DNA from 2 places in the Acidovorax sp. GW458-11-26-14-TSB4 genome. Region 2 is predicted to be linked to the other one. Evidence: predicted binding sites of a transcription regulator. Region 2 holds the regulator's gene; the other holds the start of a gene.
What was found. The regulator FliA, encoded in region 2, starts transcription of late flagellar genes. The targets are predictions, from matches to a motif close to CTAAAGTTTNNNNNNNNNNNGCCGNTA.
Positions count from the first base shown of each region.

Region 1: the regulator FliA is predicted to act here: its motif matches at 7,467-7,493, upstream of AC07X5_RS09265 (YjfB family protein).

Region 1 is NZ_JBWKYR010000003.1:129,843-144,099, reverse strand. Features, by position in the region: gene AC07X5_RS09300 (helix-turn-helix transcriptional regulator) at 14-787, opposite strand; gene AC07X5_RS09295 (YgiQ family radical SAM protein) at 813-3,200, opposite strand; gene AC07X5_RS09290 (bifunctional helix-turn-helix transcriptional regulator/GNAT family N-acetyltransferase) at 3,372-4,304, shown strand; gene AC07X5_RS09285 (GNAT family N-acetyltransferase) at 4,301-4,846, shown strand; gene AC07X5_RS09280 (hypothetical protein) at 4,851-5,069, opposite strand; gene AC07X5_RS09275 (IMPACT family protein) at 5,310-5,900, shown strand; gene AC07X5_RS09270 (dihydrolipoyl dehydrogenase) at 5,987-7,405, shown strand; gene AC07X5_RS09265 (YjfB family protein) at 7,520-7,723, shown strand; gene AC07X5_RS09260 (GlxA family transcriptional regulator) at 7,814-8,827, opposite strand; gene AC07X5_RS09255 (DJ-1/PfpI family protein) at 8,936-9,604, shown strand; gene AC07X5_RS09250 (tripartite tricarboxylate transporter substrate-binding protein) at 9,639-10,622, shown strand; gene AC07X5_RS09245 (phytanoyl-CoA dioxygenase family protein) at 10,700-11,740, shown strand; gene AC07X5_RS09240 (hypothetical protein) at 11,973-12,632, shown strand; gene AC07X5_RS09235 (PQQ-dependent sugar dehydrogenase) at 12,649-14,019, opposite strand; gene AC07X5_RS09230 (hypothetical protein) at 14,197-14,257, shown strand, end outside.
Region 2 is NZ_JBWKYR010000007.1:244,334-258,590, forward strand. Features, by position in the region: gene AC07X5_RS17115 (flagellar basal body P-ring protein FlgI) at 1-1,006, opposite strand, end outside; gene AC07X5_RS17120 (hypothetical protein) at 1,150-1,779, opposite strand; gene AC07X5_RS17125 (flagellar basal body L-ring protein FlgH) at 1,866-2,582, opposite strand; gene flgG (flagellar basal-body rod protein FlgG) at 2,627-3,409, opposite strand; gene flgF (flagellar basal-body rod protein FlgF) at 3,440-4,180, opposite strand; partial or broken gene flgE (flagellar hook protein FlgE) at 4,212-5,482, opposite strand; gene AC07X5_RS17145 (flagellar hook assembly protein FlgD) at 5,543-6,196, opposite strand; gene flgC (flagellar basal body rod protein FlgC) at 6,215-6,619, opposite strand; gene AC07X5_RS17155 (flagellar basal body rod protein FlgB) at 6,653-7,144, opposite strand; gene flgA (flagellar basal body P-ring formation chaperone FlgA) at 7,360-8,100, shown strand; gene flgM (flagellar biosynthesis anti-sigma factor FlgM) at 8,193-8,522, shown strand; gene AC07X5_RS17170 (hypothetical protein) at 8,574-8,960, shown strand; gene AC07X5_RS17175 (RNA polymerase sigma factor FliA) at 9,202-9,918, opposite strand; gene AC07X5_RS17180 (hypothetical protein) at 9,923-10,717, opposite strand; gene flhF (flagellar biosynthesis GTPase FlhF) at 10,710-12,242, opposite strand; gene flhA (flagellar biosynthesis protein FlhA) at 12,239-14,257, opposite strand, start outside.

The sequences.
Region 1 (14,257 bases), on a different contig from region 2:
AATCCTGCCCCGGTCAGCAGCGCAGCGCCTGCCGCGCCTGCGCCGGCGTCACGCCGATGGCGCGGCGGAACGCGGTACCCAGATGGCTCTGGCTGCTGTAACCCAGGTCATGCGCCAGGGCGGCCAGGTCCCCCTCCCCTTCGTCCAGGCGCTGCAGCGCCGCCGCCAGTCGCAATTGCTCGCGGTAGGCGTGCAGGCCCAGGCCAGTGTGGGTACGGAACAGGCGCGCAAGGTGGAAGTAGGAGCAGCACGCCGCATCCGCCACGTCGTGCAACGACCAGCCCATGCCATCGGCAGCCGCGGTGCGTGTGGCCATGAAGCGCCGTGCACGCGCCACCGCGGCATGGGCCATGGCGCTGTTGCCGCTCGGCACACCCTGCCCAAGCACGGGCCCGGCCGCCTGCTCGCGCCCCTGTGCGAGCGCACGCCAGTGCAGGCGCAACTGCCACAGGGCCCGTGGCGGCAGCGTCCAGGCCGATGCACCACCCAGATTTCCAGCCGATGCGCCGCCCGGCTGCATGCTGACGACCATGTGGCAGCGCTCCACGGCCTGCCACTCGTGGATGCGGTACGGCAGCCCGGTGGGCAGCGCCACCACGGTCAGCCCGTCGAGCAGCAGTTGCTGCCCTTCCATGTGGAACTCGGACACACCACACACCGGATAGACCCAGCGCGGCGTGGCCACCTGGTAGAGGGCGCCGCCGGCATGGGCCACGCCCGCGGGCTTGACCACCCGCTCCACCCGCCACGCAGCGGTGTCGGCGTAGAGGATGCGCTCCTGCGGCATTGCGGGCCGGGCTGGGTGCCCGTCTTCAGCGGCCCTTGCGGCCGGCCGAGGGCTTGGCCGAGCCGGTTACACGCGGTGGCAGGCCGGTGTGCTGCGTGAGCATGCGACCCTTTTGCGGCTGCGTGGACTTGAGCGCCACACCTTGGGAGGACTTGGATGCCGCAGCCGCAGTGGCCGCCTTGGCACTGCCGGGCGTGGAGTTCTTGCGCCGCGCGCTCTGGTAGCCGCCGTCCGTCAGGGGCTGGAAGGTCGGGATCAGGTGGTGCTTGCCGTTGCCGATCAGGTCGGCCCGGCCCATGGCCTTGAGCGCGTCGCGCAGCAGCGGCCAGTTGTTCGGGTCGTGGTAGCGCAGAAAGGCCTTGTGCAGGCGGCGGCGCTTTTCGCCGCGCACGATGTCCACACCCTCGCTGTCGCGCGTGATCTTGCGCAGCGGGTTCTTGTTGCTGTGGTACATGGCCGTGGCCGTGGCCATGGGACTCGGGTAGAAGGTCTGCACCTGGTCGGCGCGGAAACCGTTCTTCTTGAGCCAGATGGCGAGGTTCATCATGTCCTCGTCGCTGGTGCCCGGGTGCGCGGCGATGAAGTACGGGATCAGGAACTGCTTCTTGCCCGCCTCTTCGCTGAACTTCTCGAACATCTGCTTGAACTTGTCATAGCTGCCGATGCCCGGCTTCATCATCTTCGTGAGCGGGCCCTGCTCGGTGTGCTCGGGCGCGATCTTGAGGTAGCCGCCCACGTGGTGCTGCACCAGTTCCTTCACGTACTCGGGGCTCTTCACGGCCAGGTCGTAGCGCAGGCCCGAGCCGATCAGGATCTTCTTGATGCCCTTGAGCGCGCGGCCACGGCGGTAGATCTTGATCAGCGGATCGTGGTTGGTGCCCAGGTTGGAGCAGATGCCGGGGTACACGCAACTCGGCTTGCGGCAGGCGGCCTCGATCTCGGGGCTCTTGCAGCCCAGGCGGTACATGTTGGCCGTGGGGCCGCCCAGGTCCGAGATGGTGCCGGTGAAGCCGGCGACCTTGTCGCGGATGTCCTCGATCTCCTGGATGATCGAATCCTCGGAGCGGCTCTGGATGATGCGCCCCTCGTGCTCGGTGATGGAGCAGAAGGTGCAGCCGCCGAAGCAGCCGCGCATGATGTTGACCGAAAAGCGGATCATCTCCCATGCGGGGATCTTGGTCGCGCCGTCGTGACCGCCGTTCTCGTCGGCATAGCTCGGGTGCGGGCCGCGGGCGTAAGGCAGGTCGAACACGTGGTCCATCTCGGCCGTGGTCAGCGGAATGGGCGGCGGGTTGATCCACACGTCGCGGGCGGTCACGCCCTCGCCGTGGGCCTGCACCAGGGCACGCGCATTGCCGGGGTTGGTCTCTAGGTGCAGCACGCGGTTGGCGTGGGCGTACAGCACCGGGTCGCTCTTGACCTGCTCGTAGCTGGGCAGGCGGATCACGCTGCGATCACGCGGCGGCACCTTGAGCTTGGCCTTGAGCGCCGGGTTGGCCACGAACAGCATGGGCCGGATCGCGGGGTTGGGCTCGGCCGCAGCGGCTGCGCCGGCCTCGGCATCCGGCGTGCCATCTTCCTTGCTGCAGGTGCTGCCCTGGGCGGCGGCCTGCTCGCTGGTCGTCATGTAGGGGTTGATGTGCGCCTCTACCCGGCCCGGCTCGTCCACGCTGGTGGAATCGATCTCGAACCAGCCCTTGCCGCTGTCGTCGTCGGACCGGCGCACGAAGGCCGTGCCACGCACGTCGGTGATCTGCTCCACGGGCTCGCGCGCGGCCAGGCGGTGCGCCACCTCGACCAGGGCGCGTTCGGCATTGCCGTACAGCAGCAGGTCGCACTTGGCATCGACCACCACCGAGCGGCGCACCTTGTCGCTCCAGTAGTCGTAATGGGCAATGCGGCGCAGGCTGCCTTCGATGCCGCCCAGGATGATGGGCACGTCCTTGTAGGCTTCGCGGCAGCGCTGGCTGTAGACGATGGCCGCACGGTCGGGGCGCTTGCCGCCCACGTCGCCCGGGGTGTAGGCATCGTCGCTGCGGATCTTGCGGTCCGCCGTGTAGCGGTTGATCATGGAATCCATGTTGCCCGCCGTCACGCCCCAGAACAGGTTGGGCTTGCCCAGCGCCTTGAAGGGCTCGGCGCTCTGCCAGTCAGGCTGGGCGATGATGCCCACGCGAAAGCCCTGGGCCTCCAGCGTGCGGCCGATCACGGCCATGCCGAAGCTCGGGTGGTCCACATAGGCATCACCCGTCACCAGAATGACGTCGCAGCTGTCCCAGCCCAGCTGATCCATCTCGGCACGGCTCATCGGCAGGAACTTGGCCGTGCCGAAGCGCTTCGCCCAATAAGGGCGGTAGCTGGTCAGCGGCTTGGCTGCGCGCGCGAAAAAGGAGACGTCGACGGGGGCGTTCATGTGGGGGGTGCAAGACCTCGGATGGGCGAGGCCGTTATGGATAACCCGCGATTTTACGTTGGCGGGCCTGTTTTGTCGCTGTGGCCGGTTTGTCCTAGCTTTTGTCCGGTTGTGCCCAAAGGCGCATATACTTGCCAAAGTCAATTAATTGCATGCTTTGGGCAATCAATCATGAACCAAGCCGCCCCCGCCGACGCAGTCAAGGCCGTGCGCCGTTTCAACCGCTTCTTCACGCGCCGCATCGGAGTGCTCGACCCCTACCTGGGCAGCGAGCTGTCGCTGACCGACGTGCGCGTCCTCTATGAGCTGGCGCACCGCCAGGACCTGGTGGCCAGCGAGCTGGCGCGCGAGCTGGGGCTGGATGGTGGCTACCTGAGCCGCATCCTGCGCCGCTTCGAGAATGCCGGGTGGATCAGCCGCGCGCCCAGCGCCAAGGATGCGCGCCAGAGCGTGCTGACGCTGACACCCACAGGCCACGATGCCTTTGCCCCACTGCAACAGCGCTCGCGCGAGGAGGCGGCCGCCCTGCTCGCCCCCCTGCCCGCTGCCCGGCAGGCAGAGCTGGTGCAGGCCATGGAGCGCATCGAGGCCCTGCTGGAGCCTGCCGCTCCCGGCGGCGCCCCACGCGTGGCCGTGCTGCGCGACCCACAGCCTGGCGACATCGGCTGGGTGGTGCAGCAGCACGGCGAGATCTACGCGCGCGAATATGGCTGGGACATGCGCTTCGAGGCCCTAGTGGCCGACATCGCCGCGCAGTTCGTGCGCAGGTTCCAGCCCGAGTGGGAAAAATGCTGGATCGCCGAGCTCGATGGCGAGCGCGTGGGCGCCATCTTCCTGGTGCGCAAGTCGGCCACCACGGCCAAGCTGCGCATGCTGATCCTCTCACCCAAGGCCCGCGGCATGGGCCTGGGGGCGCGGCTCACGGACGAGTGCATCGCCTTTGCGCGTGCCAAAGGTTACAAAAAAATGGTGCTCTGGACCAACAGCTGTCTCATTACCGCACGCTCGATCTATGCCAAGCGGGGATTTGTGTTGGACAAATCGGAGCCGTACGAAGACTTCGGGCAACAATTGGTGGGAGAAACCTGGTCACTCAAGTTGTGACCCCTTCCTCTTTCACACCCACCATCCGCCCGCTGGCGGCGCATGACGATCTTGCGCGCCTGACCGCGCTGATCCACTCCGCCTATGCCCCGCACGCTGCCAAAGGCCTGCGCTATTGGGCCACCCACCAGACGGTGGAGGACACGGCAAAACGCCTGGCATCGGGCCAGGCGCTGGTGGTGGAGATCGATGGGGACTATGCCGCGACAGCGACCTTGCGCGCCCCGCAGCCGGAATCCAAGGTGGCGCTGTACCGTGACAGCTCGGTATGGTCCATCACGCAGTTCTGCGTGGCGCCCCGGTTCAAGGGCATGGGGCTGGGGAAACTGCTGCATGGGGAACTGCTGGCCCGGGCGCGCCGTGCCGGGGCCGCCACCCTGGCACTGGACACGGCCGAACCGGCCCATGCGTTGATTGCAATGTACGAAAGCTGGGGCTACCAAGTGGTCGGCGAATGCGACTGGAGGCCGCTCACCAACTACACCAGCGTGCTCATGGCGCGTGCGGTCGACCAGCAGCCTCTGGCGCCCTTGGCCCGATAATTTTTTACCACTCGCCCACTTCGCGTACGCGCTGGGCCAGGTCGAACTCTTCCTCGTCCTCGAAATCCTCGGCCACCTGCGCAAGGCGCGCGCTGGCGGCACCGCCCGACGCCTGCATGGCCACAACGGACATGGGCGAAGGCACCGACGGTGCAGAAAAGCGGCCGAACAGGTGGCTGGCCAGCGTGCTGGGAAGGGATGCAGTCAGTGGCAGGGCGAACATGGCGGTTCCTTGGGTGCGTTGATTCGTTGTTGTTGACCGAGAATAGTTATCGGCTATGGGTTCAAGTGTAGGAACGGACCGCATCCGCGCTTGTGACAGAACGCACACTTACACGGCCATGGCCGACCGGCGGGCGCGCGGCTGTGACAGGCGTCACATAACTGCCGCCCACCAGGGCCGACAGTGGTGCGTTTGCGCAACATCTTTGCCCTTGTTCAACGCTGATAAGCTCTGCACCCCATGCCACAGACGCTCGCCACCCCCGCCCACAGCGAGCTCCTCATCAAGAAAAGCCGCTTCATCGGCTGCGTGCAGCCCATGGCCGACCGGGCCAGCGCCCAGGCCGCGGTGGACGCGCTGTGGAAGCAGCACCCGGGTGCAGCCCATGTCTGCTGGGCGCTGTTGGCGGGTGGCCAGTCGGCTGCGGTGGACGATGGCGAGCCCAGCGGCACGGCCGGCCGCCCCATGCTGGACGTGCTGCGCCACCAGGACCTGGAAGGCGTGCTGGCCACGGTGGTGCGCTACTTCGGCGGCGTGAAGCTGGGCGCGGGCGGGCTGGTGCGGGCCTATACCGACGCCATCGCCCAGGCCTTGCTCAGCGCACCCAAGGTGACGCTGCAGCGCATGGCCACGCTGCAGTGCATGGTGCCCTACGCGCTGGAGGGCCTGCTGCGGCGAGAAGTGGAAGCGGCAGGCGCTGACCTGCTGGATGTGCAGCACGGCACGCTGGTCACCCTGCAGGTGCGACTGCCCCAGGCGCAGGCCGAGGGATTCGTGCAACGCATCAACGACCAGGGCCAGGGGCGCGTGGAGTGGCTGGACTCCGACTGAGCCAGAACAATGGACAAGCGCCTACAAGGCTTCGGCCCCGCGCCCTGCACACTGGCGTTTCCTTGCCACTTCGGGAGACGAGATCCATGGGCCAACCGCCGTTAGACACCATCATCATCGGCGCTGGCACGGCCGGCCTGGCCGCCTTGCGCGAGGTGCGCAAGCGCACCGAGCGCTACCTGATCGTCAACGACGGCCCCTGGGGCACCACCTGTGCCCGCGTGGGCTGCATGCCGTCCAAGGCGCTGATCGAGGCGGCCAATGCTTTCCACCGGCGGCTGGCTTTCGAGGAGTTCGGGATCCGGGGCGGCAGCGATCTCCGGGCCGACATTCCTGCGGTGCTCAAGCGCGTGCGTGCATTGCGCGATGACTTCGTGGCCGGTGCCCTGAAGGCCACCGACGACCTGGGCGGCGCCAGCCTCTCGGGCCGGGCCGTGCTGCTGGATGCGAACACCGTGGACGTGGGCGGCGTGCGCTACCAGGCCGACAGCATCATCCTGGCCACGGGCTCGCGTCCCGTGGTGCCCGAGGAATGGCTGGCCTTTGGCGACCGCATCCTGACCACCGACACCCTGTTCGAGCAGGAAACCCTGGGCCCGCGCGTGGCCGTGATCGGCATGGGCGCCATCGGTGTCGAGCTGTCGCAGGCCCTGGCGCGCCTGGGCCTGGAAGTGGCAGCCTTCACCACCGGCCACGCCCTGGGCGGGCTGAGCGACCCCACCCTGAATGCCGAACTGGGCGCCCTGCTCAAGAAAGAGATGGTGCTGCACACCCACGCCAAGGCCGAGTTGCGCGAGGTACCCGGCGGAATCGAGGTCAGCAGCGGCGCCAACCGCGTGGTGGTGGACCAGGTGATCGCCGCCATGGGCCGCACACCCAACATCGAGCACCTGGGCCTGGAAACCCTGGGCGAGCCCCTGGACAAGCGTGGCATGCCCAAGGTGGATCCGCAGACCCAGCAGATCGGCAAGCTGCGCGTGTTCCTGGCGGGCGATGCCAATGGCCATGCGCCGTTGCTGCACGAAGGTGCGGACGAGGGCCACATCGCGGGCATGAATGCGCTGGCCGCAGAGCCCACGCGCTTCGTGCGCCGCACGCGCTTGTCCATCGTGTTCTCGGACCCCAATATCGCGGTGGTGGGCACGCCTTTCGACCAGCTCGATCCGGCCCACACCGTGGTCGGTGCGGTGGACTTCGAACGGCATGGCCGCGCCCGCGCCGCCCTGCGCAACCACGGCCGCCTGTGCGTCTATGCGGACAAAGGCAATGCGCGCCTGCTGGGTGCCGAGATGTGTGCGCCGGATGGCGAGCACCTGGCCCACCTGCTGGCCCTGGCCATCCAGCAAAAGCTCACGGTGCACCAGCTGCTGGGCATGCCGATCTACCACCCGGTGCTGGAGGAAGGCCTGCGCAGCGCCCTGCGCAACGCGGCCCGGCACCTGCCGGAAATCAGCGAATCGGACCTCGCGGCCTGCCAACCCATCGGCGTGGCGGCCCTGGAGTGAAGCGTCCAGGGCGTCCGGAGTGCGTTTCAGCCACGGCAGGATGTAACAATTGACAAACATCCTTCATTTAGGGCGCAGAATGCCGATAAGCGAGAGAAGTACCGGAGAACCCCTATGGATGTCGCCCTCAGCAACAGCATCGTCAACACCGCCACGGCCCTGGCCAGCCGCGAGACTTCCGATGCCCTCAACATCCGCGTCCTCAAGAAGGCGCTGGACATCCAGGCCAATTCAGCCGCCACACTGATCCAAGCCCTGCCCCAGCCACCCCTGGCCACCTCGGGCACGCTGGGCACCCAGGTCAACACGTTTGCCTGAAGGCATACCGCCCCCCCCATTTCTCCAAGGTAAGCCCCTCACAAGCCGCCCCTAGAGGCGGCATTTTTTTGGTCCCGCCAGGTCAACCCATCAATCCTCTGGCGCAAACCGCTCACGGTAGCCCTTGGGCGAAACGTTCAGGTGGCGCATGAACATGCGCCGCATCACCTCTTCGGAATTGAATCCGCACTGCACGGCGATGGCCTTGTTGCTGTGCCGGTGTGCCTCGATCAGGCGGCAGGCCTTCTCCAGGCGGATGCGCTCCACGGCATGGGCGGGCGTGGTGCCCGTGTGGCTGGCGTAAAAGCGCGCAAAGGTGCGCAGGGTCATGCCCAACTGGTCGGCCATGCGCGCCACGCTCAGGTCCGAGCGCAGGTGCTCGGCAATCCAGGCATGCAGGCGGGTGATGCGCTCGTCGTCTGCGGTCTGCTCCAGCAGCGCGCTGCTGAACTGCGACTGCCCGCCGGGGCGCTTGTAGAACATCACCAGCTTCTTGGCCACGGCCATCACGATGTCGCGGCCCAGGTCGGCTTCGACCATGCCCAGGGCCATGTCGATGCCGGCCGTGACCCCGGCCGAGGTCCATACCCGCCCATGGCGGAAGTAGATGGCATCGGGCTGCACATCAATGGCCGGGAACCGCGCCGACAGGTGCTCGCACGCCGCCCAGTGCGTGACCGCACCGGCGCCGTCGAGCAGGCCGGTGTGCGCCAGCACGAAGGCGCCCGTGCACACCGATGCCAGCCGCTCGATGCGCGGTGAGGCACGGCGCAGCCATTGCGCCAGGGTGGCCGCCACCGGGGTGTCCTGCGCCTCCCGGTCCGCGGCAGCGGGCCTGAACACCCCCGGGCCACCCGGCACCACCACCGTCTGTACCTTGCGCGCCAGGCGCTGCGGCAGCGCGCGTGCCACCAGGTCCACCCCGCTCGAGCTGCGCACGGCACCGCCCGACAGGCCGTAGACCCCGGTCTCGTAGACCGGCGCGCGGCCGGCCAGCCGCAGTTCGTCATTGGCCGTGGCGAAGACCTGCAGCGGCCCGCTCACGTCCAGCAGCTGGAATTGGTCGAAAACCAGGAACCAGACCTGGTGGGCGGTGGGTGGCATGGGCGGACCGAGGTTGGCAGAAATCGTGGTGCTTCTGTCCTGACGGACAGACAGGCGAATCCTACAGTGGAGCCATCGAAACATCCACCGCAACGAAAGGCCCTCCCCATGAACATCGGCATGCTGGTATTTCCGGACATCACCGCCATCGACTACGTCGCCCCCGCTGACCTGCTGGTGCGCATACCGGGCGCGCAGCTGCACCTGGTGTGGAAGCACACCGACACCCTCCGCACGGAGCTGGGCTGGGAGTTCCGCCCCACGGCATCGTTCGACAGCTGCGGCCAGCTCGACATGCTGGTCGTGCCCGGCGGCCCGGGCATCGAGGCCTTGCTGAGCGACGAAGAAACCCTGGCCTTCCTGGCCCGGCAGGCCCAGGGCGCCCAATGGATCATGGGCATCTGCACCGGCCCGCTGGTGCTGGGCGCGGCCGGCCTGCTGCAGGGCTACCGCGCCACCTGCCACTGGGGCTCGCACGAACTGTTGTCCCTGGTGGGGGCCACGCCGGTGGACGAGCGCGTGGTGGTGGACCGCAACCGCATCACGGGCGCGGGCATGACCTCGGGCATCGACTGTGCGCTGCAGGCGATTGCGCTGGCCAGCAGCGCCGAGGTGGCCCAGGGCGTCCAGCTGTTTGCCGAGTACGACCCCCAGCCGCCCTTTGACACCGGCGCGCCGCACAAGGCACCCGCGCCCCTGGTGCAGGCGGCCCGGGCACGCCTGCAGCCCATCGTGGACCGGCGCCGCGCTCTGCTCAGCGCGCGCCAGACCGCCTGAATCCGATCCAGCCCCTTGCCAGAGAGAAAGCGCCATGCCCCACCTCCACACCCCCGCCCTGACCCGCCGCCACTGCCTGCAGGCTGCGTTGCTGCTGGCGTTTCCGCTCGCGGCCGCCGCGCAGGCCTACAACGGCCCCATCCGCATCCTCGTGGGTTACCCGCCGGGCGGCCCGGCCGACACGGCCGCCCGCATCGTGGCCGAAAAGCTCGCCACCCAGTTGGGCCAGCCTGTGCTGGTGGACAACAAGCCGGGCGCCGGTGGCCAGATCGCGGCCCAGGCACTCAAGGCGGCCCCGGCCGATGGCTCGGTGCTCTTTCTGAGCAACACCCACACCGTGGCCATGGTGCCGCTGACCATGAAGGCGCCCGGCTTTGTGCCCGCCACCGATTTCCGCCCCGTCGGCGCCGTGGCCAACTTCGAACTGGCGCTGGCCGTGCATCCCAAGACCGGGGCCACCACCCTGGCGGAACTGGGTGCGTGGTTCACCGCGCGCCGCGGCGACGCGAGCATCGGCGTGCCGGCGCCAGCGTCCGCACCGGAATTCATTGCCGCCGAGGTGGCCCGCCACCTCAAGGCCGACATCGTGCCCGTGGCCTATCGCGGCGCCACCCCCATGGTGACCGACCTGCTGGCAGGGCAGATTTCGGCGGGGGTGTCGGGCATCTCGGACTTCCTGCAGCACCAGAAGGCAGGCAAGCTGCGCATCCTGGCGGTCAGCCGCGCCACACCCCTGCTGCCGGGCGTACCCTCGTTCGCGCAGGCGGGCCTTGCGAGCCTGGATGCGACCAGCGACTTCCTGGGGCTGTACGCCCCTGCCGGCTTGAGCGATGCGGCGGTGGCCCGCTACAACACAGCAGTGAACCAAGCAGTGGCCATGCCCGAAGTGGTGGCCAAACTTCAGGCCAGTGCCATGACGCCGGCCACCGGCACGCCCGCAGAGCAGGCCCAGCGGCTGGGTCAGGTGTCGAAGGCGCTGGCAGCGCTGGTCGCGCAAAGCGGCTTCGTGCCCCAGTAGCAGCCCAGGCGGCATGCGACGGGGACACGGCAGATGATACAAAGAGAGCTACGCCATCACCTGCCCGCAAGACCCGCATGTCCACCGCCCTGCATTCTGCCGATCTTATTTGCGCCCCCCACGAACGTGGCGCCCTGCAAGTGCCCTACCTCAAGCGCTGCTGGTCCAGCTGGATGGCTGCGCGCCAGGGACAGCCCGGCATCGGCCCGCGGGAAGCCCACCGCACCCAGCTTGTTCTGGCCGCCATGGGCGTGGGGCTGGAGCAGAGCCTGCAGTACGTGCTGCGCGAAGCGCCGGACTTCGCCGGTTTCGAGGATTGGATCGCGCGCACGGCAGGAGCCCCCGACGCCGCCACCGTGGCGCGCATCCAGGCCCTGGTCGATGGCGGCGCGCAACCTGCCGCGCAGCTGGATTTGCATGCCCGCATCGATGCCATGGCACCCGTGCTGGACGCGGCCGATTTGGCCCACTGGGACGAGCATGGCTATGTGGTCCTGCGGCAGGCCGTGCCTGCCAGCGACAGCGCGGCCGCGGCGCAGGTGGTGTGGGATGCCGTGGGAGCCACTCCGGATGATGCGGACTCCTGGTACCCGAACGCCCCGCGCAATGTCATGGTGCAGCTGTTCCAGCACCCGGCCTTCGAGAAGAACCGCCGCTCCCCGCGCATCCACAAGGCATTTGCCCAGCTGTGGGGCACCGCCGACCTGTGGCGCAGCACGGACCGCTGCGGCTTCAATCCGCCCGAGCGCCCGGGCCACGCCTACAGCGCCCAGGGCCTGCACTGGGACGTGAGCCTGGTGCAGCCGATTCCGTTCTGCACGCAGGGCATCCTCTACCTCAGCGACACCCTGCCCGAGCAAGGCGGCCTGACGGTCGTACCCGGCTTCCACCGCCGGATCGGGCCCTGGCTGGCCAGCCTGCCGCCAGGCGCCGACCCGCGGCGCCAGGATTTCCAGGCCCTGGGCGCCCGCCCCATCGGTGCGGCTGCGGGCGACCTGGTGATCTGGCACCAGGCCCTGCCCCACGGCCCGAGTCCGAACCGTGCCACGCAGCCGCGGCTGGTGCAGTACATCAACATGTTCCCGGCCGAGGTGCCGGCCCATGGCGACTGGGTGTGACCATCTGGCCGCTCAGCCGGCTACAGCATGTGCGGCGCGAACATCGAGCGGCGGCTGACGGCCTTGCCCGACACGGTGAACCGACCCTCACCCTGGCAATGCCAGGTGCGCAGCCGCCGGGGCCATGGGGCATCCAGGCGTGCACGGAAAGCTCGATGCGCGGGTAATCGGTAGACTTGGAAGCCATGGTGGAGAGATCCGAGGGAGAAGCAAATCAATGAGCAAGGGGCGAATGTTTTCGTGGGCCATCGTGGTGATGCTCGCGCTGGTGCCCGTCAATTCGTTGCGGCTCTGGCTGCAGGGCGAGCCCCCGTCGGGCGCCACGCCGCTCGGGTCCGTGATCGGCGGCGCCGTCGCCGGGGGCATCGCGGGCGCCCTGGGTTTCTTTCTGGTGGTGAGCGCGCGTGGCATCCGCAAGCGCCAGGCCAGCGAGCAGCAGGCACTTGCGCGGCTGCAGGAACAACCCCTGGCCCCCATGGTCCCGCGGCAGGCCTTGGTGCGGCCCGGAGAAGTGGCCTATGCGGCGGTCCAGGCACACCTCAGGGAGGTCCATACCGTGGGTTATGAGACCGAGACCGCGGGCACCAGCCGTCCAGCGCTGTTTGGCGTCGTCACCCACCACCGCAGCAACGCCACCAGCATCGCAGTGAATGAAGCCCTCATCGTCGCGACCGGTGAGCTGGTGGTGACCGACGAGCGCGTGATCTTCGCCGGCGACCACAAATCCTTTGCCCTGGCACTCGACACCCTGGTGAACATCAGCGGCTACACCAACGGTTTCACGCTGAGCGATGGCCGGGCGACCCACACAGTCCTCATAGAAGACCCCTACCAGCACGCCGTGTTCCAGTTCACGCTCCAGAAAGCGCTGCACGCGATCGGCATGCGCTGACCATGGCGGCGCAGCGCTACCTGGGCGCTGCCGCAGCCACGCGCCAGATGGCATTGCCCACATCGTCGGCCACCAGCAGCCCGCCACGCGCATCCATGGCCACACCCACCGGCCGCCCGTAGGCGTTGCCTTCAGGGCTCAGAAACCCCGTGAGCACGTCGATCGGCAGGCCCGAGGGCTGACCATCAGCGAACGGCACGAACACCACCTTGTAGCCGCTGAGCGGCTTCCTGTTCCAGGAGCCGTGCTCGCCCACAAAGGCGCCGCTGGCCAGTTGGGGCGCCAGCGCCGGCGCCTGTGCAAAGGCCAGGCCCAGGGGGGCCACGTGCGAGCCCAGCGCATAGTCGGGTGCCAGGGCCTTGGCCACCAGGTCCGGCCGGGGCGGCTGCACCCGCTGGTCCACATGCTGGCCGTAGTAGCTGTAGGGCCAGCCGTAGAAGGCGCCATCCTTCACCGACGTCAGGTAGTCGGGCACCAGGTCGCTGCCGATCTCGTCGCGCTCATTGACCACCGTCCACAGCGCGCCCGTACCAGGCGCCCAGCCCAGGCCATTGGGGTTGCGCAGGCCGCTGGCAAAGATGCGGTGGCTGCCGCTGGCGCGGTCCACCTCCCAGATGGCGGCACGGCCCTCTTCGGCCGCCATGCCGTTCTCGCCCACATTGCTGTTGGAGCCCACGGTCACGTAGAGCTTGCTGCCGTCGGGGCTGGCGATGAGGTTCTTGGTCCAGTGGTGGTTGATGGGGCCGCCGGGCAGGTCCAGCACCTTGGTGCCCGGCGTGGTGATGCTGGTCTGCCCGGGCTCGTAGGCAAAGCGCAGCACCGCATCGGCGTTGGCCACGTAGAGGTCCTTGCCGACCAAGGCCATGCCGAAGGGGGAGTTCAGGTTCTGCAGGAACACGCTCTTCGTCTCGGCCTTGCCGTCGCCGTCGGCATCGCGCAGCAAGGTGATGCGGTTGGCCGAGGGGCGCTTGCCGGAACCGGCCTTGCCCATCACCGTCTTCATGACCCAGCCGCGGATGGCGCCGAACACTCCGCCCGATGGCGCACCCTCGCCCTTGGGTGGCGCCTGGCTCTCGGCCACCAGCACGTCGCCGCCCGGCAGCACCATCACCCAGCGCGGGTGGTCGAGCCCGGTGGCCAGCGGCGTGACCGACAGGCCCGGCACGGCGGCAGTGGGCATGGCGCCCTCGGGCCAGCCCTTGGCAGGCGCGATCTTGAGCGTGGGGATCAGCGATGGGTTGGGCACCGGCAAGGTGGGCGACTTGCCCATGCCCTGCTCGGGCGAAAGGATGGCGGTGTCGCCGCAGGCGGCCAGGCTGGCCGCCAGCACGGGGCCGGCCAGAAGCACCTGCCAACGCAGCGATGTCGAAGGAAAGGAAAGTGGCATGGCATGGGCCTTTGGTCAGAGGGATGGATGGCACGGCGGCAAGGCCGCACGGACCTGCACCGGGCAGTGTGGAGGCGTGGGCCTGCGTGCCCTGTCAGCCAATCGCGCAAAATGCGCGGCCCGCGTTACATTTGCGCTACCCCCCAGGCCCTGCACAGGCACGGCAAGCACACCACCATGAGACTCAAGACCGTCGTCCTGTTGGCGATCATCCTGTTCATCGGCTTTTTCGCGGTCG
Region 2 (14,257 bases):
CCGGCTCCTGGTTGATCTTGATGTCGCTTTGCTGCGTGACCACGGTCTGCCCCTGCGACAGCGGGTTGGGCTGGCTGATGACGGGGCGCGAGCTGATGGTGATGGACAGGTTGCCGTGCGCGATGGCGCAGGGGCCCAGGGTCACGGCCTGGTTGAGCACGATGGAGCCGGTGCGCGCATTGATCACCACCTTGGCGGCTGGGGCCGCCATTTCGAGCGGCAGCTCTTCCAGGTCGGCGATGAAGCCCACACGGGCGCCGGGGTCGCTGGGCGCGCGCACCTGCACCGTGCGGCCGTCCAGGGCCGTGGCGAGGTTGTTGCCCAGGCGGCTGTTGATGGCCTGGGCCACGCGGCGGGCGGTCTGGAAGTCCGAGGCATTGAGCCCCAGGCTGATGGTGTCGCCCTCGTTCAGGGGCGTGGGAACGGAACGTTCGACCTGGGCGCCCAGCGGGATGCGCCCGGCGGCCAAGTGGTTGATCTGCACCTTGCTGCCGCCAGCGGAGGCGCCGGCGCCGCCCACCACCAGGTTGCCCTGGGCCAGGGCGTAGATCTCGCCGTCGGCACCGCGCAGGGGCGTGACCATGAGCATGCCGCCCTTGAGCGACTTGGAGTTGCCCATGGAGGAGACGTTGACGTCGATCTGCTGGCCGGGCTGGGCGAAGGCGGGCAGCTGGGCCGTGACGATCACGGCGGCCACGTTCTTGAGCTGCAGCTGCGAGGCCGTGCCGGGCGGCAGGCTGATGCCCATCTGCTGCAGGTAGTTGGACATGGCCTGCGTGGTGTAGGGCATCTGGGTGGTCTGGTCGCCCGTGCCGTCCAGCCCCACGACCAGGCCGTAGCCGGTCAGCTGGTTGGTGCGAACGCCCTGCACCGCCGCGATTTCCTTGATGCGCAGCGCATGCGCCGGCCAGGCCGCACACGCCAGGGCCAGGGCGATGGCCGACAGCCACAGCGTGCGCAGGGGGGGTGCCAGGAAGGGGGAGGGCAAGGCTTTCATGGGCTTCATTGTGGGCTGTCGCCGCACAAGGGAATGCCCAAAAAGAGGCGAATTCACCCGCCTTTTGGGAGTGGGGCCTGGTTACATTTCCCACACCCGCCCGGCGCCCAGGCCGTGCCGGCGGCCCGGCAATGGTGCCCGGCCGCTGCGAATCATTCGCAGTAGTTGTTCGTGAAGCCCTTCCAGGGCTTGCGCAGCATGAAGGGCAGGGTGTCCCAGGCGCTCCAGGTGCGCGGATCGTCGAAATTGACCGTGGCCGCCGGCGCGATGATGGCCGTGACCATCCAGACGCCGGAATCCAGCCCCTGCAGGGTGAGGTTGCCGCCCAGGATCACCTCGGTCTGGGCGCCGCCCAGGTTGTCGGCCACGGCGGTGTAGGCGTCCGTCGTCTGGATGTTGCCCGGTGCCAGGTAGACCTTGAAGATGGCGCCGGTGGTGATCAGCGGCGAGCGCACCAGGGGAAAGACGAAGCTGTTGTCCCGGTGGAAGATCACGTACACGTTCTGCAGCGTGCCCGGGGTGGTCCCCACCGCCGCTTTGCCGGCGTCGTACTTGATGGTGAAGGCGAACTGGTCCAGCGCCGTGGCGTCGCAGGGCGAAAACTTGATGCCTGCGGGCAGGGTCTTGTTCTTGGAGGCGGCCTCGGAGGCGGAGCCCTTGGGCGCCACCAGGCTCAGCGCCACGGAGTAGGCGTAGGTGGTGGGCTGCGCCTGGGCAACGGGCGAAAATGCAGCGGCCAGGGCCGTGAGGCCGCATGCCAGGGAGCTGCGAAAAAAGGACATCGTGAACCTCGGGTCTGAATGCACAAGGGCGCTGCGCTGGCTGCACGGCCTGCATCCGATCCGCAGGCGCCTGGTCACATTTTGTATCAGAACGGTGTCACGGTGTTGAAGAAGCGGCCCAGCCAGCCGGTCACCTGGGCTTCGCCCTGGGCGCCGCGGCCACGCGATTCCACGCGCACGTTGGCGACCTGGGTGGAGGCCACGATGGAGCCGGGCTGCAGGGCGCGGGGGTCCACGGTGCCCGAGAAGCGCAGCACATCCACATTCTGGTTCACCCCGATCTGCTTTTCACCGGCCACGATCAGGTGGCCGTTGGGCAGCACGTCGATGACGGTCGCGGTGATCGAGCCCTGGAAGGTGTTGGCGCTTTCGGTGCCGCCCTTGCCCTCGAAGGCATTTTCCGAATTCGCGCCCACGCCCAGCTTGTCGGTGAACTTCTGGCCGGTGAATGGCAGTGCGGTCACCCCGCTGCTGACCTTGGAGGTGCGGTCCACGGTGGACGAGGACTTCTGGCTCGCCGTCACGTTTTCCACGATCTGGATGGTGACGTTGTCGCCCACCAGGCGTGCACGCCGGTCTTCGAAGGACGGGCGGTAGCTGGCGGTGTGGAACAGGCCGCCGGTGACCGGTGGCGGGGTGCGCGGTGCGACAGCGGCCAGGGGCGGCGGCGTGGTGGGCAGGATGTCCACGGGCGGCGGCGGGGACATGCTGGCGCAGCCGGTGCTGAGCACGGCGGCAGCCAGGCTGGGCCAAGCAAGGAGGCGCGCGCGGGCGCCCTGGAAGGCGTGGAGGATCGTGGTCATGGGAAGAATCCTGGCAAGAATGGGGCTTGTGGCCTGTCTGCTGCTTACATCTGGCTGAGCTTGGCCAGCATCTGGTCCGAGGTCTGGATGGCCTTGGAATTCATTTCGTAGGCGCGCTGGGTCTGGATCATGGTCACCAGCTCCTGCACCACGTTCACGTTCGAGGTTTCGAGGTAGCCCTGCAGGATGGTGCCCAGGCCGTTGGTGCCGGGCGTGCCCTGCTGGGGCTGGCCCGAGGCGGCGGTTTCCACGAACAGGTTCTGGCCGCGCGGCTCCAGGCCGCCCGGGTTCACGAAGGTGGACATGGCGATGTTGCCCAGCGGCTGCGGCGCGGTGTTGCCCGGCACGGTGGCCGTGACGGCGCCCTCGGCGCTGATGGAGATGCTGGTGGCGTTGGCCGGCACGGTGATGCCGTTGGCGATGGGCAGGCCGCTGGAGGTGACCAGGCGGCCCTGCGAGTCGAGCTGGAAGGAGCCGTCGCGGGTGTAGCCGATGGTGCCGTCGGGCTGCGTGACCTCGAAGAAGCCATTGCCCTTGATGGCCACGTCCAGGTTGTTGTTGGACTGCTGCATGCTGCCCTGCATGAAGTTGCGCGCCGTGGCCACGGTGCGCACGCCTAGGCCCAGGTGCAGGCCGGTGGGCAGCTGGCTTTGCTCGGTGGTCTGGGCGCCCACTTGGCGCAGGTTCTGGTAGATCAGGTCTTCGAACACCGCGTTGGCACGCTTGTAGCCGGTGGTGGACACGTTGGCCAGGTTGTGCGAGATGACGTCCAGCTGGGTCTGCTGGGCTTCCATGCCGGTCTTGGCGATCCAGAGGGAGTTGATCATGGCGATTTCCTAGAGGGGGCTGGTGGCGGTTCAGCCGTTGATGCTCAGCAACTGGCTGGCGGCTTTGTCGTCGGCTTCTGCGGTCTGCAGCATCTTGATCTGCTGCTCGAACTGGCGCGAGGCGGCGATCATGCCGACCATGGTTTCCACGGCGTTCACGTTGGAGCCTTCGATGGCCCCCGAGAGCAGGCGGGCATTGGGGTCGTTGGGGATCTGTTCGCCCGATGTGGCGCGGAACAGCCCGTCGTCGCCGCGCTTGAGCGGGTCTTCGGCGGTGGGTGTGGCCAGCTTCAGGCGGCCGATGGCGGCGGGCGGCTGGCCCGCGGTCTTGGCGGTGAGGGTGCCGTCGGAGCCGAGCGAGACCTCGGAGTTCGGCGGCACATCGATGGGGCCGCCGCCGTCCGACAGCACGGTCAGCCCGGTGTTCGTGAGCAGGGCGCCGGTGGGCGAGACTTCAAAACCGCCGTTGCGGGTGTAGGCCTCCAGGCCATCGAGGCCCTGCACGGCAAACCAGGCGTTGCCGACGGCCATGGCATCGAGGGCGCGGCCCGTGCGCTGCACCGGGCCCGGCTTGTCCACGTAGCCCGAGGTGGCCTCCAGCGCAAACACGCGCGTGGTGGAGCCATCGCCCTGCAGCGGGACGGAGCGGAAGGTGGACATCTCCGCACGAAAGCCGTTGGTGGACGCATTGGCCAGGTTGTTGGCCAGCACCGACTGCCGGTGGGCAGCGGCGTTGGCCCCTGTCATGGAGGTGTAGATGATGCGGTCCATGGCGGCTTCCGGTCAGGGGGTCAGGGGCGTGTCAGCGCAGGTTCACCAGGGTGGACATCACCTGGTCTTGCGTCTTGATGGTCTGCGCATTGGCCTGGTAGGTGCGCTGCGCGGTCATCATGTTCACGAGTTCGGCCGTGAGGTCGACGTTGGAGTCCTCCAGCGCGCCCGAGCGCAGGGCACCGAAGTTGCCGTCGGTGGCCGTGCCCATCACGGGCTGGCCCGATTCGAAGGTGGCCACCCAGTTGTTGCCGCCCACCGAGGCCAGGCCCTGGGTGTTGCGGAAGCTCGACAGCGCGATCTGCCCTTCGGCGCGGGTGACGCCGTTGGAGTAGCGCGTCATGATCATGCCGTTGTTCTCGACGTTGATGCCCGTGAGGTCGCCTGCGGTATAGCCGTCCTGCGAGAGGTCGGACACGGAGAACTTGCGGCCGAACTGCGTCACGTTGTCCAGGTTCACCTCGACGTCGTAGGCGGGCAGGTTGTTCGGGTTGGGCGGCGTGGGGTTCACGTTCAGCGTCAGCGCAAAGCCGGTGGCCGGCGGCGTGGCGGCCGGGCCGGTGATCACGCCGTTGTTGTCGAAGGTGATCTGGCCGATGGCCGTGGCGACCACGGGCGGCACGGCCGTGGGATCGTCCAGGGCGTCGTACACATCCCAGGTGTTGTCGGTGGCGGTCTTCTGGAAGTACAGGTTGACCGGCTTGGCCACGCCCTGGCTGTCGAACACGTTGATCGAGGTGCCGTAGGTGGCGCGTGGCGTGGCGGGCACGGGCGGGGTGGCGGCCGGGTCGCCGGCGGCATCGGTGGCGCGCTGAAGGCGGCGTCGATCCGGGTGGTCTGCTTGGCGGGGATCGGCTCCGAGGTCGGGAACACCATGGGAATCGGGTCGGTGCCGGTGCGCAGGCCGGTGGTGGGGTCGATGGGGTAGCCCATGACCTTGGCGTTGTCATTGGTCACCATGTTGCCCACCTTGTCCAGCTTGAAGTTGCCGGCGCGGGTGTAGGCGGACGAACCGTCGGGCAGCTGCAGCGTGAAGAAGCCGTTGCCGTTGATGGCCACGTCCAGGCTGTTGCCGGTGATGGTCAGGTTGCCCTGTGTGAACTGCTGGGCCACGGCGGCCGTCTCCACGCCGATGCCGGCGTTGGAGCCGCCGGCCGAGCCGATGGCATTGGCCACCATTTCGGCGAATTCCGCACGCGACGCCTTGAAGCCCACGGTGTTGGAGTTGGCGATGTTGTGGCCGATGACGTCCAGGTTCTTGCTGGCGGCGTTCAGGCCGGAGAGGCCTTGCTGGAAACCCATGGTGTTCTCCTTGAGAGGGCGTGTGCGGGGAATCGGGGGAGGGGCAGCCGAGGTCCGTCGTCAGACGATGGACTTGATCTGGCTGTAGTTGATGTTCTTGCCGTTGGCCAGCGTGAGCACGAGCTGGCCATCGGTGGCGCCCGCCCCGGTGACCTTGGACTGGGTGAGTGCCGTGTATTCGAGCGTGGTGGCACCGTTGACCGCCTTGACGCGGAACTGCAGGCCTTCCTTGCTGCCCTTGTAGCCGCTAGCGTCCCAGTCGAAGTTGTGGCGGCCCATCTCCTTGGGGCCCAGGTCCACGGTGTCGACCACCTGGCCGCCAGGCGTCACGATTTCCACCTCCACCTTGGTGGCGGGATAGGCGATCTCGAAGCCGGCCTTGCCCACGTTGTCCACAACGGTCATGCCCGAACCCTCGGTCATCACATTGCGTCCGACCAGGGTCGTGCCCTGCATGACCTGCAGCGAGTTGAACTGGGCGGCCATGCTCTGCATGGTGGTGTTGAGCTGCTGGATGCCGGTGACGGTGTTGATCTGCGCGATCTGCGAGGTCATCTGGGCGTTGTCCAGCGGGTTCATCGGGTCCTGGTTGTTGAGCTGCGCGACGAGCAGCTTGAGGAACCGGTCCTGGGAGGCGGCGGGGTCGTTGGCCGCCGTCGCCTTGGCATTGGCGGTGTCGGCGGTCGTGGCGGCATTGGTGGCGCTGAGGATCATGGTGAGGGTCTCCCGGGGTTACTGGCCCATCTGCAGGGTCTTGAGCAGAAGTGACTTGGCCGTGTTCATCACCTCGACGTTGTTCTGGTACGAGCGCGACGCTGAAATCATGTTCACCATCTCCTCCACGGCATTGACGTTGGAATGGGTCACGTAGCCCTGTTCGTCGGCGGAGGGGTGGCTGGGGTCGTGGATCTTGCGGCCGGGCACATTGCTCTCGGTGATGGCGCTCACGCGCACGCCGTCCGAGCCTTCCTGGCCCATGTTGGTGGTGCGAAACACCACCTGGCGGGCCTTGTAGGCATTGCCGTCGGGGCCGGCCACCGCATCGACGTTGGCCAGGTTGCTGGCCACGACGTTCAGGCGCTGGGACTGCGCGCTGATGGCGCTGCCCGAGACGTTGAAGATGGAGAACATGGACATGGTGGTGTGCCTTTGGAAATACGGGGCGGCTCGTTACTGGCCCTGGATGGCGCTGAGCATGGTCTTGGCGTTGCCGTTGATGAAGCGCAGCGTGGCTTCGTAGCGCACGGCGTTGTCCACGAAGGCGGCGCGTTCGCGGTCCAGGTCGACCGAGTTGTTGTCCAGGGCGGGCTGGGTCTGCAGGGAGTAGGCCAGCTTGCCCTTGTTCCCCAGCTCGGCCGAGGAGCCCTCGTCGGCGGTGGAGGCGGTGAGGTGCCGTGGATCGGTGCCGATGGTGACGGTGGGCCGCTGGGTGGTGTAGCCGGAGTTGCCCAGCGTGGTGGTGGACAGGCTGGCGGGCGATTCGGTGTACGAGGAGCGCTCGCCGGTGGCGTTGCTCAGCGCGTCGGAGAATTTGAAGTCGCGTGCGACGTAGCCGGGGGTGTCGGCGTTGGCGATATTGCTGGCGATGGCGCGCTGGCGCTCGGCACGCAGTATCAGTGCGTTGCCGTGGAAGTCCAGCCGGTTGGTCATCTTGTCAAGCATGTCTGCCTCACGTCCAGGTTGCGAAACGCCAGTGAAAAACGGTTTTCTGGCGTGGCTCGATTATGAAAACCGCCTGGATTTTCTAAAGCGCGAAGAGCCCGCGTTTGCGGTCGCAGTTCGGGGCATCAACGGCCGCCCGAAGGCCTACAGTGAGGGTCGAGAATTGGCCTGTGCAGCGCGCTGCAGGGCCGCACCGGTCTACCAGGAGACGCCCCATGGCACCCGCATTCCGCACCTTTTCCACCGCCGGCCGCGCCGCACTGGCCGCCCTTGCCGGCACCTTGCTGGCCGGCATGGCACAGGCGCAGGCCGTGGCCGACCCGGCTGCGGACCTGCCCGCCCTGACCCAGCGCTGGCTGGACGACGCGATCGCGCGCAACCAGCCCGCAGGCCTGCCGCTGCGCATGGAGGTGAGCATCGGTGCGCTGGACACCCGGCTGCGCCTGGCGCCCTGTGCCCGGGTCGAGCCCTACCTGCCGGCGGGGTCGCGCCTGTGGGGCCGCACCCGGCTGGGCCTGCGCTGTGTGGAAGGGCAAAGCGCCTGGAACGTGTTCCTGCCCGTCACCGTCAAGGCCTGGGGGCCGGCCTGGGTGCTCACGGGCAACGTCGCCTCCGGCGCGGTGCTGGCCGCCAGCGACGCCGCCGAAGCCGAGGTGGACTGGGCGGCCGATGCCGCCCCCATCGTGGCCAATCCCGACCAATGGGTCGGCCAGATCGCCTCGCGCCCGCTGGTGGCAGGCCAGGCCCTGCGCCAGCCCATGGTTCGGGCACCGAGCATCTTCAAGGCCGGGGCGCAGGTGCGGGTGGTGGCGCAAGGGCCCGGTTTTGCGGTAACCTCGGCGGGGCAGGCACTCACCGCGGGTGCTGCAGGCCAGACTGTGCGAGTCCGCATGGACAATGGCCGTACAATCTCTGGTATTGTGGGTGAAAATGGAACGGTCGACGTTACCCTTTGATTCATCCCGCCTGCATAAATAGCTAAAGTCCAGCGCCAAGAGGTCGAAAACATTGCTACGAGCTCCGTGTCATCGGAGCGCTGGAGAAGGCGATGAAGATAGGTCAACAACCGGAACTTCCGGGCGCACTGGCGCAGACGGGGCAGGCCAAGCAGGCCAAGGCCCCCGCTGCGGCCCCGGTGGCACCCGAAGGAGTGGCGCAAGGCACGAAGGCTGCCTCGGCCCCTGGCGTGCCTGTGACGGTTTCCACTGCGGCCCGGGCCCTGGACCAGACCACCCGTGCAGCAAGCGATTTCGATACAAAGAAGGTGGCTGCCGTGCGTGCAGCCATCGAAAAAGGTACTTTCTCGGTCAGCGCCGGCGCGATTGCCGACAAGCTGCTGGCCAATGCGCAAGAGATCTTTTCCCGCTCGCGCGGCTAGCGTGACTTCCTTCTTCCAGGCGTCACTGGCCCGCATCCACCAAGACCTGCCGTGACCACCCCTCTGGAAGATGCCTTGCAGACCGTAGAGCAGCACATCGAAGCGGTGTCTGCCGCCCTGCTCAAGGCCGATGCCCCCACCCTCGAACAAGCAAGCACCGGGCTGCGCGACGCCGCAGCCCGTTTTACGTATGCGCTGGACCTCTCCCGCCAGCAGGTGAGCAGCATCACCCCCGCCCTGAAGGCCCGCATGGACGCCATCGCCGCCACCCTGGTGGTGCACCGCGAAAGCCTGGCGCGCCTGGCCGCCATCACCGACCGCCAGACCGCCGTGCTCGTCCCCTCCCAGGACAGCTCCGCCAACGCCACTTACGGCAACGGCCTGGGCGGCAAACAAAAAGCCGCTGGCATCGCCAAGATCTACCGCTCTGCCGGTTGATTTGATCCGCGCGCCACGGCGCCGCAATGCGGCTTTGTATGGCCACAATTCTCGGTTTGTATTAGTACATAAGCGCAGTGCGCGCAAGCGCGCGAGCAGCAGGCCGTGGATAGCGCGCTGCCCAAGCCAGGGCAGCCGTGCAAGGGCCGCCCCGCCGCACTGGCTGCGTCCCCCTTCCCGAATTACGCAGTAATTCGAGAGAAGGGATGAAGGCGCGAAGGCGCCTCAGGGGGATGCACTCTCAATGACTTCGCATCTTCGCCCGCAAGCGGGCAATGGACTGGCTGTGCAGCTGGCACACGCGCGATTCGGTGACGCCCAGCACGGCGGCGATCTCCTTGAGATTCATGTCGTGCTCGTAGTACATGCCCATGATGTGCTGTTCGCGCTCGGGCAGCGATTCGATGGCCGTGACCAGGGCCGAGCGCAGGCGGTGGTCGCGCAGCATCTCGAGCGGATTCGCCGCCTCGTCGCCCACATGGCGGTCGAGGAAGCCATCGTCCTCCTCGTTGCCGTGGGTCATGTCCTCCAGGTACACGAGCTGGGTGCCGCGCACCTTGCCCAGCAGGTTCTGGTACTCGGCCAGGGGCATGCCCATCTCGGTGGCGATCTCCGATTCGAGTGGGCTGCGGCCCAGGCGCTGCTCCAGCCGGTTGACGGCCTGCTCGATGTCCTTCTGGCTCTTGCGCGAGCTGCGCGACATCCAGTCGCCCTCGCGCAGCTCATCGAGCATGGCGCCGCGGATGCGCTGGGTGGCGAAGGTCTCGAACTGCACGCCCTGGGCGGCTTCGTAGCGCGAGAGGGCCTCCGCCAGGCCCATCATGCCGACCTGGATCAGGTCGTCCAGCTCCACATTGGGGGGCAGCTTGGCGATCATGTGGTGCGCGATCCGCCGTACCAGGGGCACGTGCTGGCGAATCATCGCATCACGGTCGAGCTGGCCTTTGGCGGTGTACATCAGATCAGTGGCTCCGGACGGGATGTGCGGGCGTGGATGGGTAGCTGCTGGATGCCGCAGCTGCCATCACCGACCCATTGATGGTGCCCGCGTTTTCCAGCAGTTGCAAGGCCAGGCGCTGCAGGTCCTGCGGGTTCTGGGTGGAGACCGCCGTAGTGTGCACCTGCCCACCCAGGTGGCGCTCGGCACAGTCCTGCAATGTCTGCAACGCGACAAGGGTTTTGCGGCGTTCCCGTACGCCAGATCCGCGCACCAGGGCCGCCACTGTACAGGACAGTCCGGTGTACTGCGCCATCTGTTTCAGGCTTTTGTAGGTGGTGAGCACTCCGGCGGAGCCGCCCTCCATCACCATCAGCGGGGTGGTGCGGGTATGGGTGAGCAATTGGCCCAGCAGGGGGGCAGGCGCATGCAGCACCAGGATGCTGTAGGCGCGGAAGTAGGGCTGGATGTCCTGCAGCGGCGAGACATGGGCGGGGTGGTCGCAGCGGGTGAGCTGCCACAGTCCCCGGGCGGCGGGAATCACCGCCAGCGAGGATGCTCTGGCGTCCCCCTCCAGGCCGTCGTGCCAGGGCGCCCGGCGCAGCAGGTGGTACAGGCCGGGCGAATCTTCACTTTCGTAGCCCGTGGCATCGAGCACCACGACCGGGTAGCCCATGCGCTGCAGGCTGGCGCAGACCTGCCACAGGGTTTCCAGGCCGCTGCCGGCCTGCTCCTGGCTGGCCACGGCCAGCACGCGCAGTTCGGTCTGTGGCGTGAAGCTGTGCAGGCTCGCGGCCTGGTGGAATCCGGTATCAAGCATCGACCAACCCCCTGTCGGTTACCAATTCGGGTGAATGCGAAAAGAAGAAATTCAGGTCGCTGGCCTTGGGGTCGAACGGCGACTTGACCGGGGCGCGCATGGAGGTGCCGATGAGCTGGTGGGCGTCGGCCGCTTCCCAGTCCTCGGGCACGCGCTGGCCGTTGGTCACGCCGCGCAGCACCATCTGGTGGCGGATCAGTGCATCGATGGAGGGGCCGAGCTTCACAGCCTCGTCCACCTTGGACAGGATGGCCTGCTGCGAGCCGTTGGTCTTGAACGAGGTCAGCACGTCGTCCAGCGTATCGCCATGGCAGCCGGCATTGAGCACCAGCAGGCGGTTGACGTGGGGCAGGTCGAGCACGTCGAGCATGTCGCGCTTGCGCGGATCGCGCGGGGCCACGCCCGTGGTGTCGATCAGCACCATCTTCTTGCCGCTGAGCAGGCCCAGCAGGTCCTGCAGCGCGGCGCGGTCGTGCGCCAGGTGGGCCACGATGCCCAGCATGCGGCCATAGGTGCGCAGTTGCTCGTGGGCGCCCACGCGGTAGGTGTCCAGCGTGATCAGGCCCACGCTGCCGGGGCCGTGGATGCGGGCGCACAGGGCCGCCAGCTTGGCCGTGGTGGTGGTCTTGCCGACGCCGGTGGAGCCCACCATGGCGAAGATGCCACCCTGTTCGTACAGGGGCAGGGCGCCGGCATCGGTCTTGAGGTTGCGCTCCAGCACGTCCATGAGCCAGCGCACGGCTTCGCCGGCCGACAGGTCCTCGGGCAGGCGTTCGAGCACGGCGCGTGCCAGGGCGGGCGAGTAGCCGGCCCGGATCATCTTGAGCATCAGGTTCGACTGGATCGGGTTCTGGCGCGCCTGGCCCAGCCAGGCCAGCGTGTTGAAGCGGTCCTCGATGAGATCCTTCATCGATTGCAGCTCGCTCATCAGGTTCTGCTGGTTGTTCACCTGCGCATTCGAGAGCGAAGGGGCCTCGTGGCGCTGTTGTTGTTGCTGCTTGCGCGGCGCGGGCTCGGGCAGGTCCATGGGGATGGAGCGCAGCGGGTTGTGGCGCGCCACCTGGGCGGCGGGGCGCTCGCGCGCCAGTTCCTCGGCGCGGTCGCGGCTGCGCTGCATCATGGGCACGGGATCCGAGGGGCCGGCAATGGCCTCGTGGCGGCGGCGCAGCATGCGCTCGCGCACATAGTCCTGGAAGGACAGGGTGCTCATGGCCAGTTGCTCGGTGTCTTCCTCGACCGGGTTGCGGTTCATGGCGGCCGGCTGGGGCGCGCGGGGCTGCGGCGACTGCTGCTGTTGCTGCTGGCGCTGGCTGGCCTGCACCAGGGGCGAGGGTGCGCTGTGCGCCGGCTGCCTGGCGGCCGCGGCACTGTCCAGCGACGAGAGCGTGTCCTCGGCCGTGGCCATCACTTCCACGCCGTTGGCGGTGGGGCGGTTGGACAGGATCAGTGTGCCATCGCCAAAGGCCATGCGTGCTTTGGCCAGTGCTTCACGGGACGTGGCGGCGTGAAAGCGTTTGATGTTCATGATGCACCTTTGAGGATGGGCCCGATACGGATCGTGTGGGTCTCGGGAATTTCACTGTGGGCAAGGACCTGCAGGCGGGGCGCGACGCGGCGCACCAGGCGGGAGATCGCATTGCGGATCTGGTCGGGCACCAGCAGGCAGGCCGGCAGGCCCATTTCTTCCTGGCGCAGGGCCACTTCGGCGGCCTTCTGGGTCAGGATGTCGGCCACGCCGGGGTCCAGCGCCGGGGCTGCGGTATTGCCCAGGGCCTGCACCAGCAGGCGCTCCAGGCCGGGCTCGATGGCGATGACGTTGAGCTCGCGCGTCGGGCCGTAGATCTGCTGCACGATGGCGGGCGACAGGGCGATGCGCACGCGGCGTGCCAGCTCCACGGGGTCGGAGATGCCGCCGGCATGCTCGGCCAGGGTCTCGATGATGGTGCGGATATCGCGGATGTGCACAGACTCTTCCAGCAGCAGCTGGAGGACTTTCTGGAACGTGGCGATGGAGACCATTTTCGGGACGACTTCTTCGATGAGCTTGGGGGCCAGTTTTGCGACGTGTTCCACCAGTTGCTGGGTTTCCGTGCGGCTCAGCAACTTGGCTGCCTGCACTTGCATCAAGTGTGACAAATGCGTGGCCATCACGGTTTCCGAATCAACGACCGTAAAGCCGGCCATTTGCGCCGCTTCCTTCTGCCGGTCGTCGATCCAGTGCGCGGGCAGGCCGAAGGCCGGGTCGGTCGTGGGGGTGCCGATCAGCGGCGTGGTGATGCCGCCGGGGTTGATGGCCAGGAACATGCCGGGGAAGGCCTCGCCTTCGCCCACCACCACACCGCGCAGCGTGATGCGGTAGCCGCTGGGCTTGAGTTCCAGGTTGTCGCGCACGTGCACGGCCGGGGGCAGGAAGCCCACTTCCTGCGCGAACTTGCGGCGCACGCCCTTGATGCGGGTCAGGAGATCGCCCTGGCGGCTTTTGTCCACCAGCGTGATCAGGCGGTAGCCCAGCTCCAGGCCGAGCAGGTCCACGGGCTGCAGGTCGTCCCAGGTGGCTTCGCCGTCGGTGGCCACGGGGGGCGGTGGTGCCACCTCCTCGGGCACCTGCTGGCGCTGGTGCATGGTCCAGGCCCAGTAGCCCAGGGCGCCGCCGGTCACCAGGAACACCAGGTGGGGCATGCCGGGGATCAGGCCGAGCAGGATCAGGATGCCGGCCGTCACACCCAGCACGCGGGGCGACATGAACAGCTGCTGCACGATCTGGCGGCCCATGTCCTGTTCCTTGCCCACGCGCGAGATCACCATGGCGGCGGCGACCGAGATCAAGAGGCCGGGGATCTGGGCCACCAGGGCGTCACCGATGGCCAGCAGAATGTAGCTGTCGGCGGCCTGCTTGGCCGAGAGGTCGTGCTGCAGCACGCCGATGGCGAAACCGCCGATGATGTTGATGAGCAGGATCAGGATGCCGGCGACGGCATCGCCGCGCACGAACTTGGAGGCACCGTCCATGGAGCCGAAGAAGTTGGCTTCTTCCGCCACTTCGGCGCGGCGGCGCTTGGCTTCCTTCTCGTCGATGAGGCCGGCGTTGAGGTCGGCGTCCACCGCCATCTGCTTGCCGGGCATGGCATCCAGGGTGAAGCGCGCCGACACTTCGGCGATGCGCTCGGCACCCTTGGTCACGACCACGAAGTTGATCACCACCAGGATGGCGAACACGATCAGGCCCACGGCGAAGTTGCCGCCGATCAGGAAGTGGCCGAAGGCCTCGATCACGGCGCCCGCGGCACCCGGGCCGGTGTGGCCTTCCAGCAACACCACGCGGGTGGAGGCCACGTTCAGCGACAGGCGCATCAGCGTGGTCAGCAGCAGCACCGAGGGAAAGGCCGCGAAGTCCAGCGGCCGGACCATGTAGGCCGAGACCATCATCACCATCAGCGCCACGGCGATGTTCAGGGTGAAGAAGGTGTCCAGCATCCATGGCGGGATGGGCAGCACCATCAGCGCCAGGATGGCCACCACCAGCAGCGGCGCCGACATGCC